3 regions of the Shewanella sp. ECSMB14102 genome follow, and region 3 is predicted to be linked to each of the others. Evidence: predicted binding sites of a transcription regulator. Region 3 holds the regulator's gene; each other region holds the start of a gene.
The links. Region 3 encodes MetJ, which represses methionine synthesis genes. Its sites were predicted from a motif close to TAGACGTCTAGACGTCTA; they were not measured.
Positions count from the first base shown of each region.

Region 1: the regulator MetJ is predicted to act here: its motif matches at 2,554-2,571, upstream of metE (5-methyltetrahydropteroyltriglutamate--homocysteine S-methyltransferase).
Region 2: the regulator MetJ is predicted to act here: its motif matches at 2,594-2,611, upstream of metH (methionine synthase).

Region 1 is NZ_JWGX01000051.1:26,534-32,984, reverse strand. Features, by position in the region: gene RC73_RS15905 (GDSL-type esterase/lipase family protein) at 42-662, shown strand; gene RC73_RS15900 (HDOD domain-containing protein) at 808-1,530, shown strand; gene RC73_RS15895 (LysR family transcriptional regulator) at 1,579-2,481, opposite strand; gene metE (5-methyltetrahydropteroyltriglutamate--homocysteine S-methyltransferase) at 2,647-4,917, shown strand; gene RC73_RS15885 (hypothetical protein) at 4,992-5,318, opposite strand; gene RC73_RS15880 (dodecin) at 5,451-5,654, shown strand; gene queG (tRNA epoxyqueuosine(34) reductase QueG) at 5,663-6,451, opposite strand, start outside.
Region 2 is NZ_JWGX01000019.1:92,024-98,474, reverse strand. Features, by position in the region: gene RC73_RS08115 (FecCD family ABC transporter permease) at 1-489, opposite strand, end outside; gene RC73_RS08110 (ABC transporter ATP-binding protein) at 486-1,427, opposite strand; cobalamin riboswitch at 1,527-1,663, opposite strand; gene RC73_RS08105 (histidine phosphatase family protein) at 1,732-2,517, opposite strand; gene metH (methionine synthase) at 2,761-6,451, shown strand, end outside.
Region 3 is NZ_JWGX01000009.1:84,079-90,529, forward strand. Features, by position in the region: gene RC73_RS04590 (bifunctional aspartate kinase/homoserine dehydrogenase II) at 1-1,561, opposite strand, end outside; gene metB (cystathionine gamma-synthase) at 1,578-2,738, opposite strand; gene metJ (met regulon transcriptional regulator MetJ) at 2,954-3,268, shown strand; gene RC73_RS04605 (sulfite exporter TauE/SafE family protein) at 3,344-4,087, shown strand; gene traF (conjugal transfer protein TraF) at 4,095-5,288, opposite strand; gene nrfD (NrfD/PsrC family molybdoenzyme membrane anchor subunit) at 5,445-6,389, opposite strand; gene RC73_RS04620 (4Fe-4S dicluster domain-containing protein) at 6,386-6,451, opposite strand, start outside.

The sequences.
Region 1 (6,451 bases), on a different contig from region 3:
TGGGCCTTTTCGAGCACCGACAAGGAGGCAAGAGTCGAAATATGAAAGCTGATTTTAGGTATGGTTTGAGAGGCGGGGTTATAGCCCTGTTGTCGCTGTTTTTGCTGGCGTGCTCAGAACCCAAGCTGGCTTATATCGGCAGTAATGGCAAACTGCTGGCCTTCGGTGACAGCCTGACCCAAGGCGTGGGTGCCAAGGCCGGGCATGATTATCCCAGCCGTCTGGCTGAGTTGTGCCGTTGTGAGGTGATCAACGCCGGGATTTCCGGTGAGCAATCGGCTGCCGGGCTTGAGCGTTTGCCGGCGCTGCTGGATGAAACCGAGCCGGATCTGCTTATTTTGCTTGAAGGCGGTAACGATATTCTCCGCGGTCGCAGCCAGGCGCAATTGGCGCAAAACATTGAGACCATGTTACTTGAGGCCAAAGAGCGGCAAATTCCGGTAGTGCTGCTGGCTGTGCCGCAAAAGAGTCTGTTGCTGTCACCTCTGCCTTTATATGCCGAACTGGCCGACAAGCACGGTGCCATATTGCTGGAGGATACTCTATCTGAGCTTTTGCGTTCAAACGAGCTCAAGTCAGATAATGTACATCTTAATCAACAGGGTTATTTACGTTTGGCACAAATCATCTTCTCCAAGCTGCAGGAGGCGGGCGCTTTTTGATGCTACTTTTTTGATTCTATTTAGCAAAAAGCGGGCTAATTATCGATTGAACTTGACCCTGGTGGGCGTTTTGTGGGTAAATTCTCTGCCATAATAAATGGCAATAGTGCCTTCATAATAAATAACAGCAGGTTTAAAGAATCACATGACAGATCTTGAGCAGCAGGTTTTTACTCAAGTGCGTGCCATTATTGCCAACGAAGAGCAGGTGATAGGGCGCCGCGGCATCCTGATCCCGCTTAAGAAGGCTATTATTGCCGATGGTGATATCCGCAATGTGATCGATATTGTCGCGACCGATCCCGCGCTGGCAGCCCATTTGCTGTGGCGCAGCAATAACGCGCTCTCACCTTCAGTCCAGCCCAACCGCAGCCTCAAGGATGCCTTGGTGCGCCTTGGACAGGTCAATATCTACCGTTATGCCTTTAGTTTCTATCTTAAGGAGCGGCTCGATGAATTGCCGCAGCCATATCGCAAGCTGGTACAAGGCTATTGGCGTTTGACCGAGTCAGTGGCGATCGAATCTGTGGACAGTTTGCATCAGATGCAAGGGGTACAGATAGACGCGGACGAAGTGCAGACTCTGGCACTATTCAGCGTATTCGGTCAGATAATAGCCCTGACAGCGTTTGCTTATCTCAACGCCGAAGCCGAGCAATGCTTTCCGCTGGGCATTATCAAGACATTAATAGATACCCAGCAGCAGACGCTGACGGTGGAAGCCTTTGAATCTCTGGGGTTGGATGATGAGCTGCAAAGCGAGTTTATGGTTGCTCATAACCTGAGACAGACCCGGGATCCCAATTCGCCCGGACTGGTACTGAGAAGGGTATTGTCCCAGCGCGGTCTGCTGCTGAATCCTCTCTAGATGCTTTGTGACTGCCGCCGCCTTTAAGGGACGGTGGCAGCCGCTCAGTCAGTGTCTGTCCTGACGCTGTAATCCCTCTTTGGCAATCAATTCCAGCAGCCTTTGCAGTTGCACTCTATTGCTGCTGTCGCGGCGGTAGGCACCGAACAGCGGCCGTTTCAGGCCTTCCTGCCCCAGTTTCACCGAGGTCAGGCTCAAGCCCTGGGCTTCGGTCAGTGACCAACTGGGTAAGGCCGCTACCCCTTCTTTACAGGCGATGCGTTGCAGCAATACATTGGTGAGATCGCAGCGTTTTTGTGGGCCAGGCACCACCCCGGCCGGTTCGAGGAAGTGACGGAAAATATCCAGCCTTTCCAGCGGTACCGGATAACTGATGATAGCTTCCCCGGCCAGTTGCTGCGGCAGAATATAGCTGTTGCCTGCCAGCGGGTGATCTTTGGCCATCACCAGTCTCACCTCAAAATCAAACAGATGCTGGTAGGCAAGGGCATGGCCGGGTACAGGATCTGAGGTTAGCACTATATCCAGCTCACCGGTTTCCAGTGCATTGAGTGAGTCGAACAGGTGGCGGCTGGAGAGATCCAGATTGGCATCCGGATAAGACTGATGAAAGGCTTCCATCACAGGCATTAACCAGCGAAAGCAGCTGTGGCACTCAATACCCACCTTCAAGGGGCCGCAGTTTCCTGATAGGCCTCGCTTGAGTACAAATTCGGTTTCCTGTACCCGAGGTAATATCTCTTCTGCCAGGGTCAGCAGACGACTACCTTCAAGCGTGAAGGTCAGAGGTTTGCTTTTGCGGACAAATACCTGGGAGTTAATCCGGGTCTCCAGCTCTTTAATTTGGTGCGACAGTGCCGACTGGGTGACAAAACGTTTCTTCGCCGCGCCGGCCAGACTGCCACTTTCTTTCAGTGCTATCAGAGTACGAAGGTGTCTCAGTTCTATCATTTCCTCTCCACATGAATGCCGCTCATGTTGCCCTTGAATTCAATTCGGTTGCCTGTGTTGAGACTAACACAATAAACTTCTAGACGTCCAGACGCCCATGTTTATTTGTTGTATTCCGGCGTCATCAGTCATTTGCCGCATGTTTTATAAAGGATGGTATACATTATGCGATTAAACAGTCTTGGCTTTCCCCGTATCGGGCGTCGACGTGAACTCAAGTTTGCTTTGGAGAAGTATTGGCGTGGTGAGTCCAGCGTGGCCGAATTAGAAAGCGTTGCCAATGAGCTTAGGCGCACCCATTGGCAGTGGCAGGCTGATGCCGGGGTGGAGCTGTTACCGGTCGGCGATTTTGCTTACTATGATCAGGTACTGACCCTGAGTGCGACTCTGGGGGTTATCCCAGAGCGTCACAGTGATGGCGGCGCTGTCAATCTCGATACCCTGTTCCGGATTGCCCGTGGCCGAGCGCCCAGTGGCAAGCATGCGCCGGCGTCTGAAATGACCAAGTACTTCAACACCAACTACCATTATCTGGTGCCTGAGCTCAGCGAAGATCAACGCTTCGATATCGCCTGGGAACAGTTGTTTGAAGAGGTGACCGAGGCTCAGGCGTTGGGCCACACCGCCAAGCCGATACTCTTGGGGCCGGTCACTTTCCTGTATCTGTCCAAAACAGTGGGTTCAGAGTTCGACCGTTTGACACTGCTGCCGGCGCTGCTGGAATGTTATCAAACCATTCTGGCCCGATTTGCCGCCCAAGGCGTTGAATGGGTGCAATTGGATGAACCTGCGCTGGCACTTGAGCTGGATGACAACTGGCAGCAGGCCTTTAATCAGGCCTACGGCGTGTTCAAGTCGGCGCCGTTCAAGCTGTTGCTGGCAACCTATTACGGCACTGTCGCCCACCATCAAAGTCTGTTGTCGGCACTGCCGGTGGCGGGTATTCACCTGGATCTGGTAACGGCGCCCGAGCAGTTGCAGGCCTTTGCTGGTGCATTGGCACCCGAGCAGGTGTTGTCGGTTGGGGTGATCAACGGCCGTAACGTCTGGGCCGCCGATCTGGATCTTGTGGCCGAGCAGTTGGCGCCACTGGCACGGGATCTGGGAGACCGGCTCTGGCTCGCTACTTCCTGCTCCCTGTTGCATACCCCGGTGGATCTTGAGGTGGAAACCGCGCTGGCGCCCGAGCTCAAGAGCTTACTGGCCTTTGCCCGGCAAAAACTCACCGAGTTGCAGGAGCTCAAGGCGCTTTTGGAGGCGCCTGAGACTGAAAATGCCAAAGCCGTGGTCACCCGTTGCCGGAGTCGGCGCGCGGCCAGGGCGCAGGGGCGTAATCAACCGCTCAGTGCCAGAATTGATGCCTTGATTGCGGCTGATTACGACCGAAACCATGAGTTTGAGGTGCGCAGACAAGCCCAGCAGGCCAGGTTCAAGCTGCCTTTGTTGCCGACGACTACCATAGGTTCATTCCCGCAGACGGCGGCCATTCGTAACCTGCGTAGCCGCTGGCGCAAGGGGGAGTTGGACGATACGGTATACACAGAGCAACTGCAACAGGTGACCCGGGATACCATAGAACGTCAGCTCAAGCTGGGAATAGATGTGCTGGTACACGGTGAAGCCGAGCGCAACGACATGGTGGAATACTTTGGTGAACAGCTCGACGGCGTAGGTTTTACCAAACATGGCTGGGTGCAGAGTTATGGTTCCCGTTGCGTTAAGCCGCCGCTGATCTATGCCGATGTGACCCGTCCCAAGGCGATGACAGTCGAGTGGGCCGAGTATGCCCAGAGTCTAACCGATAGACCGGTGAAAGGCATGCTGACCGGGCCTGTGACCCTATTGCATTGGTCCTTTGCCCGCGAGGATATCAGCCGCGAACAGATAGCGACTCAGTTGGCTCTGGCGATACGCGATGAAGTGGTGGCATTGGAGCAGGCGGGCATAGGCATTATTCAGATTGATGAGCCGGCTTTTAGGGAAGGTTTGCCGCTTAAACGCAGCGATTGGGCCCATTATCTCGATTGGGCTGTGGCCGCCTTCAAGCTCAGCGCCGCCGGGGTCAGGGACGAGACCCAAATTCACACCCATATGTGCTACAGCGAATTCAACGACACTATTGCCGCAATTGCCGCCATGGATGCCGATGTGATCACCATAGAAACATCGCGCTCACGGATGGAGTTGTTGAATGCCTTTGAAGACTTTGACTATCCCAATGAAATCGGCCCCGGGGTTTACGATATTCACTCCCCCAACATTCCAACAGTGGAGGCCATGGTGAGCCTGATTGAAAAGGCGGCGCAGAAAATTCCTCTGCGCCAGCTCTGGGTTAACCCGGATTGCGGCTTGAAGACCCGTAATTGGGAGGAAGTTGAGCCGGCTTTAAAGAACATGGTTGATGCCACCAGGGAGTTGCGACGTCGACTCGGGTGATAAAATTCTGTGGTTAATAACAGTCAGGGGCGCAATGCGCCCCTGATGTTGATTGACTTCAACGCGGTAAAGATTCAACTCATGCTTATTCCCAGTATCATCAGGCCCACAGTGCCCATGATGATCAAGCTTGAAAAGATTGTGCCCAGAATGGCGAAGATTTTCTGCCGCTCTTTTTGTACCAGGCCACCAATACCCAACCCCAAAGACACCAGACAGACCAGCATCATAAAGATGATCATTAACCCTACAAGAACCGCTTCCATGGAGTTTTCATCCATGCCGCCCGGTGTTGTTGTTTCCAGGGTTCCGGCAACAATAAAAGTAATAAACAGGGCGATTCCACTCAATATGCTGGTGACAAATGAGGCTATCCCTGGACCTGAATGTTTTAATTGCATGGCAATCCCTTGATTTTTTCTGATGGTTATCCAACTGAGAAATATACAGAAACTGAGGGAAATATGCCATCGGCCATTTCTGTCTATACTCAGGTCAGCAACCGGACTCAGATAACTATCAGGAGAAGCCCCATGAGCCATGTATACAAGATAATAGAACTGACAGGTTCATCCCCCATCAGCTCAGACGAAGCGGTCAAGAATGCCATCGCGGCGGCCAGTCAGTCGCTGCACAATCTGCGCTGGTTTGAAGTGATAGATACCCGCGGCCACCTGGAAGCCGGTGTCATCGCTCATTGGCAGGTCACCATCAAAGTGGGTTTTACCCTGGATTAGACTTGAATTTAGGCATCTCTTGGCAGGCCTTTTTCCACTATCCGGATCAGGCGTCCTGTCTTGCGGGCGGGAATGGGCACTGTGTCCTTGCCGCTGAGTTTTTCTGCCTGCTGCGCCAGTGCCCACGTTATGTGCTCGGCGACAAGCTCCGAGGCATCTGTCAGTCGCGCCTGCAGGGCGACAACTATGGTTTCACTGCCGGGGGCATTGCCCAGCGCCACTGCAATATTACGTAGCCAGCGTTCATGACCTATGCGGCGAATGGCGCTGCCTTCGGTGTTTTTCAAAAACTCGGTCTTGCTCCAGGCGAACAGCTCCAGCAGTTTGGGTTGCTTAAGTTGTGGCCTTAGATGAAAGTCTGTCTCTGCAGTCAAAGGGGCGGCGCGGTTGATGGGGCATACCAGCTGACAGTCATCGCAACCGTAGATGCGATTGCCGAGCAGTGGTCGAAACTCCAGCGGAATGCTGCCGGCCAGCTCTATGGTGAGGTAGGAGATACAGCGGCGCCCATCGACCACATAAGGCTCGACTATGGCGCCGGTTGGGCAACTTGTGATGCAGGCAACGCAGGTGTTGCAGCCTTCGGCTATGGCGACATCCAAGGGTAGCGGCAGGTTCACCAGCAGTTCGCCGAGGAAAAACCAACTGCCGGCCTCATGGTTGAGGATCAGTGAGTGTTTACCTGTCCAGCCGATCCCGGCCTTTGCTGCCAGCGGCCGTTCCAGAATGGGAGCCGAGTCGACGAAGGGCCGAAAGCCACTGCCTTCAAGTTGCAGGGTTTTGAGCGCTTCATCTAT
Region 2 (6,451 bases), on a different contig from region 3:
CAGCAGTACCATGAGCACAGCCAAACTGGCACCGATAAAGGCTCCCAGCGGCAGCGATATCCCGGAGATGGCCGAACTCAGCCCAAGGCCGGTCGCCAGGGCGACCGAGACCACCGCGCCGAAGCTGGCGCCCGAGCTGATACCGAACAGGTAAGGATCGGCCAACGGGTTGCGGGTCACCGCCTGCAATACATAACCCGACAATGCCAGACCGCTGCCGGCGATAAAGGCCAGCAAGATACGCGGCAGGCGCAGATCCCAGACGATACGCTCGCTGATGGCAGAAGGCTCACCCACGCCCAGCAGGTGTTTGCCAATCACTCTTGCCACATCGAAGAGGCTGATATCGGCGGCGCCAAAACCGGCGGCGGCCAAGGGTGTCAACACAGTGCCGAGCAGCAACAGCAGCCAGCACCAGTAAAGTCTGGGCAAGGGCCTGAGAAACCAGCCGATAAGCGAGCGCCCCGGTGCGGCCACGGAAGCATTCATGCGCCACCTCCCACCGAGCGTGGGCGCCGGTCAGTTTCCTTGTGAGCAACACAGGTTTCGGCCGAGGCAGGCCCTGCCATTGGCTCGACTATCGCAGCGCCTTGAACCTCGCCACTGGCGAGCGCCGCCGAGCTTACAGCCTTGCCGTGACCAGGCTCTGGCGACTGATAGCCGTAAAAGTAGTGGATCAGCGGCCTTCCCAACTGCGGATGCTTTCCCACCTGGCAGCAAACACCGAAGACACCGGCAATTCTGTCTTCGGTCAATACGCTCTGGGGCGAGCCGTGGGCAATACGGCGGCCGTTATCCAGCAGCAAGAGTTCGTCACACAGGGCCGAGGCCAAATTGAGATCGTGAATCGAGGCGATCACCGTGACCCCCAGGCTGCGCACCAGCTCGAGGATCTGGATCTGATAGCGGATATCCAGATGATTGGTGGGCTCGTCCAGGATCAAAAGCTTGGGGCGCTGCACTATGGCGCGGGCAATCAAGGCCCTTTGCTTCTCTCCGCCGGAAAGCTGCGCGAAAGGCTCTGCGGCCTTGTGCTGCAACCCGACCTGCGCCAATGCCGCCTGCACCTGGGCCTTGTCGGCCGCCGATGGCATATCAAACAAACCCTTGTGGGGAGTCAGTCCCATGGCCACTAATTGAGTCAGATCCAGTGCCAACTGGGCCGGGGTATCCTGCAGCACCACAGCCACCTCTTTGGCGAAGGCTTTGGCTGACAAGCTATGGATATCCTGACCAAACAGCTGGATCTGGCCGCTATCCGGGCGGATATAACGATAGAGGCAGCGCAGCAGGCTCGACTTACCGGCACCATTGGGGCCTATGAGCCCGAGCATCTTGCCACTTGGCAGCTCAAAACCCACATCGGCCAATACGCTGTGACCACCGGGAAGCCAGCTAAGCTGTTGCACCTTGAGTGCCAGGCTCATAACCGCCCCCCGACATTGAGCCTGTGACCAGCAGAAGGCTCAGGCTGCAGTGGAAGAATCATCTATTCGCTCCCCCGGTTTACCCGCCCGGGTTTCTGGTTTGATTTATCAGCCTGGGCAGGTCTCCTGACTCGTCGCCAAAGGCGACTCACAGTTGCGGGCACAGTCCGGGCTTTCCCGGTTCCCTGGGTTGGTTCACCTGCAAAGGCGCCAACACCCTGGCTGCTGCCGCACTTGGCGGCCATTTGGGGTTATTATCCCGGTTTTATCGCCCGGCACAATTGCCCGGCGCAATAGCGCAGCACTATTGCGGCCAGTGGAGCTTGCAGAAACACTGCCATTCCTGGTCATTTTCACCGCTGGCATCACCGCTGGCATCACGGCTGGCATAGAGGGTTATTCTGACCCAGGCCGCATAAGGTAGCTCCAAGGCGTTGAACACTGCCGCAGGCGGCATCTGCCCCGGCAGCAAAATCTCGGCCAGCAGCAGCCGGATAACCCCGCTGTGAGTCAAGATCAGTGCCGCATCGGCGCTTGCTGAAGAACCAGAGCCTTTTGAACCAGAGCCTTTTGAACCAGAGTCTCTTGAATCAGAGCTTTCGGAACAACTAACCTCTCTCGCAAGCCAGCGCTGCACCATAGTCTGCCAGCCATCCAACACCCGGCTACGAAAGGCTGGCAGCGATTCCCCGCCCGGCGGAGTATTGGCCACTGGGTCACGCCAGAAGGCTTCGGCCGCCTCGCTATGCTGCTGATAGACACTCGCCACCTTCATGCCGTCCCAGTCACCGAAGTCCAGCTCCCAGAGCCAGTCATGCTGCTGCAGCGGCGCCGGGAAATAGTCGGGCATATCGGCCTTGAGCTCGGCGGCAAAGGCCTGGCAACGCAGGGCCGGAGAACTCAGCAGCGCCAGGCGTTCGGGCGCACTCGGCAACTGCTCCAGCTCACTACTGATAGCCCGCCAGCTACGCCACATCTGCGCTTTGCCCTCATCGCTCAGGGCCACATCACTGCGGCCGCGGATAATCTCGCCGCCTTCACATTCACCGTGCCGCAGCAGATAGATATTCAGTTGCCTATGTTCAGCCACACACCTCTCCCGTCAGAGTCCCGGTGGTTACCGGGCCAATTTAACCTTGCCGCAGGCCGCCGGAATCCGTATATTATGGACGTCTATACGTATAAATGTCCAAAATAACTTTCCGCGCCCACACACGCCTTTGGCTATCATGCCAGATAGTGTCCCGGGCGTCAGGTCGGCAGAGATGATGTCGCGGATGCCAAACATCCGCGAATGTAAAACAGCAATAAGACAGGTATGAAAGGTAACCCTATGGCGACTTCCCAGCACTCCCCAAGCCAGACAGAGTTCAAGCTCAAACAGACCCTCAAAGAGCGGATCCTGATTTTAGATGGCGCCATGGGCACCATGATCCAGGACTACAAGCTGGAAGAAGCCGATTACCGCGGCGAGCGCTTCAAAGATTGGCATTGCGATGTCAAAGGCAACAATGATCTGCTGGTACTGACCCAGAGCGAGATCATCAAGACCATTCACAGGGAATACCTGCTGGCCGGTGCCGACATCATAGAAACCAACACCTTCAACGCCACCACCATTGCCATGGCCGACTATGAGATGCAGAGCCTGGCGGCGGAGATCAATTACCAAGGCGCCAGAATCGCCCGCGAAGTGGCCGATGAAGTGGCCGCCGCCAGCGGTATTCCCCGCTATGTGGCCGGGGTGCTCGGCCCCACCAACCGCACCTGCTCCATCAGCCCGGATGTGAATGACCCCGGCTTTCGCAACATACATTTCGACGATCTTGTGTTGGCCTACAGCGAATCCACCGAGGCGCTGATCGCCGGTGGCGCCGACATCATCCTGGTGGAAACCATCTTCGATACTCTCAATGCCAAGGCGGCGTTGTTTGCCATCGAAAATGTGTTCGAGAAACTGGACCAAAAGTTGCCGGTGATGATTTCCGGCACCATTACCGATGCCTCGGGCCGCACCCTGACAGGGCAAACCACAGAGGCCTTTTACCATTCTCTCAGACATATCAAGCCGCTGAGTATAGGCCTCAACTGCGCCCTGGGCCCGAAAGAACTGCGGCCCTATGTCGAGGAGCTTTCCCGTATCAGCGAGTGCTTTGTCTCGGCGCACCCCAATGCCGGCCTGCCCAATGAATTCGGCGGCTATGACGAGACTCCGGCAGAGATGGCAAGCGTGATAGGCCCCTGGGCCGAAGAGGGGCTGCTCAATATTGTCGGCGGCTGCTGCGGCACCACGCCTGCGCATATCAAGGCGATTTCTGAAGCTGTTAGCCTTCATGCACCAAGGCCGCTGCCTGAGCTGCCGGTAGCATGTCGCCTCTCCGGACTGGAACCCCTGACCATAGATGCAAACAGCCTGTTTGTGAATGTGGGCGAGCGCACCAATGTCACCGGCTCGGCCCGGTTTCTCAAGTTAATCAAAGAAGGCCAGTACGAAACCGCGCTGGAGGTGGCCCGTGACCAGGTAGAAAACGGCGCCCAGATCATAGATATCAACATGGATGAGGGTATGCTCGACGGGGTCGAGATGATGCAGAAATTCCTCAACCTTATCGCCTCAGAGCCGGATATCAGCAAGGTGCCTGTGATGATCGACTCCTCCAAGTGGGAGGTGATTGAGGCCGGGCTCAAGTGCATTCAGGGCAAGGGAATAGTCAACTCCATCTCCCTCAAAGAGGGCGAGGCCAAGTTTATTGAACAGGCCAAACTGGTGAAGCGCTACGGCGCCGCCGCCATCATCATGGCCTTCGACGAACAGGGCCAGGCCGACACTCGGGAGCGCAAAACCGAGATCTGTACCCGCGCCTACCGGGTGCTGGTGGATAAGGTGGGCTTCCCGCCGGAAGATATTATCTTCGACCCCAATATCTTCGCCATCGCCACCGGCATAGAGGAGCACGATAACTATGCGGTGGACTTTATCGGCGCCATTGCAGATATCAAGGCCAACCTGCCCCATGCGATGATTTCCGGCGGGGTGTCCAACGTTTCTTTCTCCTTCCGCGGCAACAACCCGGTGCGGGAAGCCATTCATGCCGTGTTCCTCTATCACGCCATCAAGGCGGGGATGGATATGGGCATAGTCAACGCCGGTCAGTTGGCCATCTATGATGATATCGACCCTGAGCTGAAGCAGAAGGTAGAGGCCGTGGTGCTCAACCTGCCCTGCCCGGTTGCCGACTCCAGTAACACAGAGCAGCTGCTCGAAGTCGCCGAGAAGTATCGAGGTGGCCCGGGCGGCGCAGGCAAGAAAGAAGATCTCGAATGGCGCAAGTTGCCGGTCAACAAACGCCTGGAACACGCGTTGGTGAAAGGGATCACCGAGTACATAGACGCCGACACCGAAGAAGCGCGCCTGCAGGCCAAGCGGCCGCTGGATGTGATTGAAGGCCCGCTGATGGACGGCATGAACGTGGTGGGCGATCTCTTTGGCGCCGGTAAGATGTTTTTGCCGCAAGTGGTCAAGTCCGCCCGGGTGATGAAAAAGGCGGTCGCCTATCTCAATCCCTATATCGAAGCCGAAAAAGTCGAAGGCCAGAGCAACGGCAAGGTGCTGATGGTCACGGTCAAGGGCGATGTTCACGACATAGGCAAGAACATAGTCGGGGTGGTGCTGGCCTGTAATGGCTATGAAGTGATAGATCTGGGTGTCATGGTTCCGGTGGAGAAAATCATCGAAGTTGCCAAGGCCGAGAAGGTCGACATCATAGGCATGTCCGGGCTCATTACCCCGAGCCTGGATGAGATGGTGCACAACGTTAAAACCTTCGAGCGCGAAGGTCTGACCCTGCCGGCGATTATCGGTGGTGCCACCTGCTCCAAGATCCATACCGCAGTAAAGATAGCGCCCCATTACCCCCACGGCGCCATCTATATCGCCGATGCCTCGCGCGCCGTGCCTATGGTCAGCAAGCTCATCAACAATGAAACCCGCCAGGCCACCATAGACGAAACCTACCGCGAATATGAAATGATGCGCCAAAAGCGCCTGTCGCAGACCAAGCGCAAACAGATAGTGCCTTTGCAGGTAGCACGGGATAACCGCTGCAGCCACGACTGGGCCAACTACCAAGCGGTGAAGCCCAACACCCCGGGGATCCAGGTGTTTGACGACTATCCGCTGGAGGACTTACTCGAGCGCATCGACTGGACGCCGTTTTTCCGCGCCTGGGAATTGCACGGTCATTTCCCGCAGATCCTGGATGATGAAGTCGTCGGTACTGAGGCCCGTAAAGTCTATGCCGACGGCAAGGCGATGCTGGAGCAAATCATCCAAGAGAAGTGGCTCACCGCCAAGGGGGTTATCGGCCTCTTTCCCGCCAACAGCGTCAACTTCGATGATATAGAGATCTACACAGATGACTCTCGCAGCCAAGTGTTGCTGACCACCCATCATCTACGGATGCAGCTGGAGCGGGTGGGCAACCACAACTTCTGTCTCTCTGACTTTGTTGCTCCCAAAGAGAGCGGCGTGGCCGACTATATGGGTGGATTTGCGGTCACCGCCGGCCATGGCATCGACGCCCATATTGCCCGTTTTGAGGCGGCCCACGATGACTACAGCGCCATCATGCTCAAGTGTCTGGCCGACCGCCTGGCCGAAGCCTTCGCCGAGCGGATGCACGAGCGGGTGCGGAAGGAGTTCTGGGGTTATGCCAGAGAAGAAAACCTGGATAACGAGGCGCTTATTCGTGAAAAGTACAAGGGCATACGCCCGGCTCCCGGCTACCCTGCCTGCCCGGACCACACGGAAAAAGGCCTGCTTTGGCAGCTTCTTAAGCCAGACGAGTGTATCGACCTCAAGATCACCGAAAGCTTTGCCATGTACCCCACGGCGGCGGTCAGCGGCTGGTACTTTGCGCACCCGCAATCACGCTATTTTGGGGTGAGCAACATAGGCCGAGATCAGGTGGAAGACTACGCCCGCCGCAAAGGGATGACAGTGGCCGAAGCCGAGAAGTGGCTGG
Region 3 (6,451 bases):
GCAACGCAAGCTGTTCGAACAGATGTTCATACTGCCAAGGGGTAGCTTCAGCTTCAAACCTTGCCTGCCAGTCATCCCCAAAGATCCCCTCATTGCAGATCCAGGCGCGGCTCGAACTCGCCAAGCCCAGGAGTTCAACACTGGCCTCCAGCTCACGTTTGAGGCCGTCGCGGGCTCGGCCAAACAACTCCACCCAGGCTTCGCCTATGTTACCCACACCCAGCAGAATAACGCCTATGCGTTTGCGGGGGCCGGCGCAGCGCCTGTGCACCTTCTGGGTCAGCAGGTTCACCTGCGATTTAGGTACCAGGGTGACCAGGCTGAGTTGGTCCTGGTACAGAGGCCGCGCTTCACGGCTCAGCAAACGGGCAAAGCTGCGACGATAACTGCCGGCGCCACTGCTTACCAGCGCCACCAGTCCATGCTCTCTGTCCTCGGTAATGCTTTGAATTTTGAGCTCGGATGTCTGCGCTTCCAGTAACTGCCAGACTTGGCGGGATAATTCGGGAGTATAGGCCAGCTCAAGTTTGTGTTGCCCCTGAGACCAGTAGGCCAGCGGAGTCAAACCCGCCTCATTGAGCGCATCAAGCGTCTGAGTCTGAGCCTGGGTGCCATTGAACTCCAGGCTCAAGAGTGACACCTGATTGAGATTGGTCACCACTGGGGCGCTTGCGGCATCACTCTTGGGGGCTATCAGGGTGAAGTCGGTATGCGAGGCGTAGCTCGAACGCACCGCCAGGCTGACCTCGGTATCAAACAGCGGCTGCAACGTACGGCAATGCAGTACCGGGGAGCCAAGCCGCGCCAGGCGGTCGGCCTCAGCCAGCGACATACTGCTCAGCAACCTGGCATCGGCAATCTTGTTGGGATCGGCATTGAACACCCCTTCGACATCTGTCCAGATAGTCACCCTGTCGATATCGGCCAGGCTGGCTATCAGGGTGGCACTGAAGTCGGAGCCGTTGCGACCAAGCAACAGAGTTTCGCCTTGGCTATTGGCGCAGATAAAGCCGGTGATCACCAGACGCTCATCGGGATGCTCGGCCAGCAGCCGCTGCACCCTTTCACGGGACTCATCGAGGCGAATCCTGGGCACTGCGCCCTCATCGGCAATCAACAAACTGCGGGCATCCACATGGGAAGCGGCAACACCGGACTCCCGCAGCAGCGCCGCCATCAGTCTGGCCGACCAGCGTTCACCGAAACCCACCACCTGATTGCATTGGTATTCGCTGAGTTCAGGCAAAGACAATAAACTGGCCAGTTGCGCCTTATCTGTAGACAGACGCTCCCGCAGTTGACGTGCCTGTTCATTGCCCAGCAGCTGTTCAATCAGATTCTGCTGATAGCCGACAAGCTCCTGTAGCTCCTCCTGCCACAGAGCGCCCGACTCCTTCAGGTTCAACAGTTTATAGAGAAAATTAGTACTCTTGCCGGCGGCGGAAACCACTACAAGATCATCGGCATGACCATGGGTCAGCAAAATATGGGCGACCCGTCGGTAGCAATCGGCATCGGCGAGACTGGAACCGCCAAACTTATGTAGGTGACAACGTGCCATCTCAAGCTCCTTCAATTCAACAGTTTGCGGCTGCCGCCAATCCGGCGGCGATATCGTCTAGCAGATCCCGGCTATCTTCTATGCCCACAGACAAGCGAATAAGCGTGTCTTTAATACCGGCTTCGGCGCGAGCCTCACTCGTCATGGCTCTGTGGGTCATGGTGGCGGGCACGGCCACCAGGCTCTCAACCCCTCCCAGGCTCTCGGCCACGGAAAACAGCCTGAGCGCGCCGAGGAAGGCAACCACCTGCGTCTCATCGCCCTTGAGTTCAAAACTCAGCATAGCGCCAAAGCCACTCTGCTGCCTGGCGGCAATCTCATGACCAGGGTGACTCTTAAGCCCCGGATAATAAACTTTGTCTACCACCGGGCTCTGGCTCAGCAGCGCCACTATGCGCTCGGCATTGGCCTGATGCTCGCGGATCCTCAGCGCCAGAGTACGCAGGCCTCGCAGGGTCAAGTAGCTATCGAAGGCGCCACCGCTCAGCCCAAGCGTGTTGGACCACCAGTGCAGCTGCTCTGCCAGTTCGGGATCTTTGGCAATCACGGCGCCGCCCACCACATCGCTGTGGCCATTGATGTATTTAGTGGTCGAGTGCACCACTATGTCGGCCCCCAACAGTAAAGGCTGTTGCAGCGCCGGCGATAAAAAGGTGTTGTCGGCCACCACCAATGCGCCCTGCTGGTGGGCCGCCTCGGCAATGGCGGTGATATCCACAACCCGCAGCAGCGGATTAGATGGCGTCTCGAGCCACACCATGCGCGGCTTTTGCGCCAGGGCAGCGGCGAGTGCTTGCGGGTCGGTTTGATCCAAAACCTGCAAACGAAACTGGCCCTTGGCGGCCAGATGGGTGAACAGCCTATAGCTACCGCCATAACAGTCATGGGGCACCAACAAGAGGTCATCCGGCCCCAGCAGGTTGACCACCAGAGTAATGGCCGCCATGCCGGTCGCTGTGATTGCCGCACTGCAGCCCTGTTCCAGCTCCCCCAAGGCATCCCCCAGAATGGAGCGGGTAGGATTACCCGAGCGGCTATAATCAAAGGCTCTTGGCTGAGTGTGCCCCTCAAAGGCATAGTTGGTCGACAGATAGATGGGTGGCACCACGGCCCCGTGCTGGCTGTCTGATTCGATGCCCTGCCGGACCGCTGTGGTTGCTAATCGCCGCTCTGTCATAATCGACTCCTGAATGCTGAGGTTCGACACCATAAAGATGTCTGGACGTCTAAATCTAACCAATGACTATCCAGCCGTCAATAGGCATCAAGACGTTTGGACGTCCAAATGTATGGATTTCTGTTCATATTGCACAGATTTTGCAGGCAATCATTTGACTGTATCCTGTAAGGGTTTAAAATCTGCTGCGAATTAGTGAGATCACAGGTGAATCAATGACTGAATGGAATGGCGAATACATCAGCCCTTATGCCGAACACGGCAAGAAGAATGAGCAAGTGAAAAAAATCACTGTCTCTATTCCGTTGAAGGTACTGAAAGTATTGACCGATGAGCGCACCCGGCGCCAGGTAAACAACCTGCGGCACGCCACAAACAGCGAACTGTTGTGCGAAGCCTTCCTGCATGCCTATACCGGCCAGCCACTGCCCAATGATGAGGATTTGTCCAAAGACAAACCCGACAGCATCCCGGAAGAAGCCAAACGCATGATGGATGCCATGGGCATTGAATGGGAAGACATGGAATAAGTGTCTTATTCCTCTGAATTATCTTATTGTTGAACAAGGATCGCTGCGCGATCCTTTTCTTTTGGGAGCTTGCGAATGCTGTCATTGATAGATCCCGTCACCCTGTTGCTGGCATCCCTGATCATATTTACCGGCGCCCTGACCCAGTCGCTGATAGGCTTTGGCCTGGCCGTGGTAGCCACACCTTTGCTGTATATCGTCGATCCGGAACTGGTTCCCGTCCCTGTGATTGTGATGGGATTTTCTATCGCCCTGTTGACCTTGATACGCGAACGCGGCCACCTGGAATTCAACGGCTTGCAATATGCCTTGCTGGGACGACTCCCCGGCGGCCTGATTGGTGCCACCCTGTTGTTGCTGGCACCGCAACCGATTATGGGCTTGACCATAGCCCTGATTGTGGCCGTGGCCGTATTTCTCAGCTTCAGAAAATACAGCATTAAGATCAACCGCCTCAGCCTGTTTATTGCCGGGGTATTTTCCGGGATCTTCGGTACCGTGGCGGCCATAGGTGGACCACCTATGGCTCTGCTGCTGGCGGGTAAGGATGCCAGTCAGTTCCGCGCAGCGCTGTCGGCCTTCTTCATCTTCAGCTCCTTGATAGCCTTGATCATTCTCGGCTGTTTTGGCCTCTTGACCCTAAAGCATCTGTGGCTATCGCTGTTGCTGCTGCCTGCGGTATTTATTGGTTTTCTGGTCGCTGGCCGTTTGGTGGGCCGGGTGGATAAAGAGAAGACCCGCAGCTTAACCTTGGCGCTATGCACCCTGAGCGCCCTGTTGCTGACTATCAAGTCAACCCTGGCGCTCATCAACGGTTAAATCGCTGTTAGAAGTGATAGCTGGTTTGCAGCACGCCACCTATGGCATCGTCACTGCCAAACATGCCGGTGAGATCCAGCCGGAAGCTGTTGCCTATGGCGAACCCTGTCCCGAGTGAATAAAGATCGGCGCTGTGATCATTAAGATCCTGGCGATAACCGAGCCGTAAAGCAACCCAGTCAGCAGGCCGGTATTCGCCACCTAAACGCCAATAGCGGCTGCCCTCAAGCTCGGCAAACTTATCGTTGTCGGTAAGATCCAAGTCGCTGCTGAGCGAAAAAGCCGCCCAGTCATAGGCCACCCCGGCGGTAACCATAGGTTTCACCTGATAGGTAAGCTGCACGCCGCCAGCCTCTATGCTGCTTAAGTCCCGCTCGATAAGATTACGTCCGCTGACACCGATAACCAAACCATCCAATGGCTGAAATGCCAGGCCGATATCCAGATTAAAGCCTGTGTCATCACTGCGATAATCATCATCATTGAAATCATCGGCATCGAAGTTGTTGGCGCTGACAGCATAATTAAAACTATCCAACCGTTGCAGCTTGGGGGTGACTCCCACTGTCACCGGCATATTGACGATAGATAGCGGATAGCTCACGGCAACTCCGAGCTCGGAAACCGCCCCGGCCACTACCCGCCCCTGGGAGGTCAAATCTTGGATTTCCGGCGGGTTATTGGGGTCCAGATTATCCAGGGCATCAATATCCGCAGCGGCGATTTCGGCAATCCCCAAGGCATCGAGATAACTCTTGAATACAAAGGCATAGCTAAAACCATCCGAAGGCATGACCAACGCCATATTGATACCGGCACTGACATAGGCGTTGTTGCCCTGCAGCGATTGCAAGTCACCACTGAGGCGCTTGCGGTAGTCATCGATAGCCGCTGTGTCGGCAGCATCTATGGCATTGACCAGAGCGTCATAGTTATCCTGCAAGGCATCAAACTTATCGATCATCTGATCTTTATCTGCGCCATCTGCGCCTATGGTGGGAATAAGTAAACTGAAGTCACTGCTGCGGCGCGAGGGCAAAGCCAGCAGCGCCGGATTGGAAAAGGCCGCCGCCTCACGATTACCGGCCGCCACGGCAACGCCGCCCATGGCATCGGCGCGGGCCTCATAAACATCCTGCCCTGCCAGCGCCAGCGTGCTGGCAAGCCCCGTGGTAAGCAGTGTCAAAAGACTCAGTTTCATCTCATCCCCCTCTTGCTTTTATCTGTAACCAGACGCAAGACGTTAGTTACATGGGTTAAAGATAGTCCAGATCTCAGTGGCACAATGGTATCAAGATACAAAAAAAGCCCGTATCAAATGATACGGGCTGAGGCAAAACAGGTTCAGAGGTGCTTGTTAACCAAGATAGCTCTGACCTGCATAGAGAATGAAGTGTCTAAGTGCCAGCACCCCGGTCAGGCTGCAGCAGGCTACCGCCAGCATGGCGCCCTTGGTGTGGCGGGTACTCGCCGGCAGCAACAACATGGAAAGCAGCGGGATACCAAAACCTATACCCACAACTCCAATCCAGAACACGCTGGCCCAGACGCCACTTGTCAATGATGCCAGCGCTGCCGCCGCTGCACCGCCCTTGAAATAGAGCGCGCAGAACAGCATGAACAGGAACAGGATTTCTGCCGCCATTACCGGCAGTTCCAAACCGTGCATCCGTCCCAGCTGTGGGCAGTGCTTGTCTGTCTTGAACAGCAGCAGCGCCACTACCGCGTTGGCGGCCGCACCGGCCGACAGACCGGACACCAGGAACAGCGCCGGTAATACGGCAGTGTTCAGCATGGGGTAGGCGTTCATGGCGGAGATCAGGAAGCCTGTGTAAGCACCCACGACAATCGCCAGCACAAACAGCAGTACTTCCATAGTCTTGCGAAGGCCAGTCAGTGATTCTGCAATCCCTTTAAGAAAGCCCAGACCCCAGCTACCGAGATCATCTTTCAGCACGACCAGCGCATAGGCAAAGGTCAGCGGAATATAGGCCAGCAGCGCCAACACCCCGATGGACATCACAGATGTCAGGTTGTAGTTGATCAGGATCAGCCAGAAGTGGAACGGCTTGGTCAGGTCAAACACCAGACACAGCATCCCCAAACAGATAGCCACTGGCGCTATCAAGGCTGCCGCCTTGAGAATACCGCTGTCACCCTCTGTCTTGTTTTGCACCCAACGCAGCCCGATCCCAATCAGCAGACTACCCGCCGACAACCCAGCCAAGAAGAGGTAAACCGCTATGACCCAGTTCCAGGTTACAGGGTCGTATTGTGTCATATCGCCCCAAGTATTGTTCATGATTGGATCCCCCCTCTCTTGACAGGAATACGGTAGATTCTGGGTTTAGTACCCAGATGGGT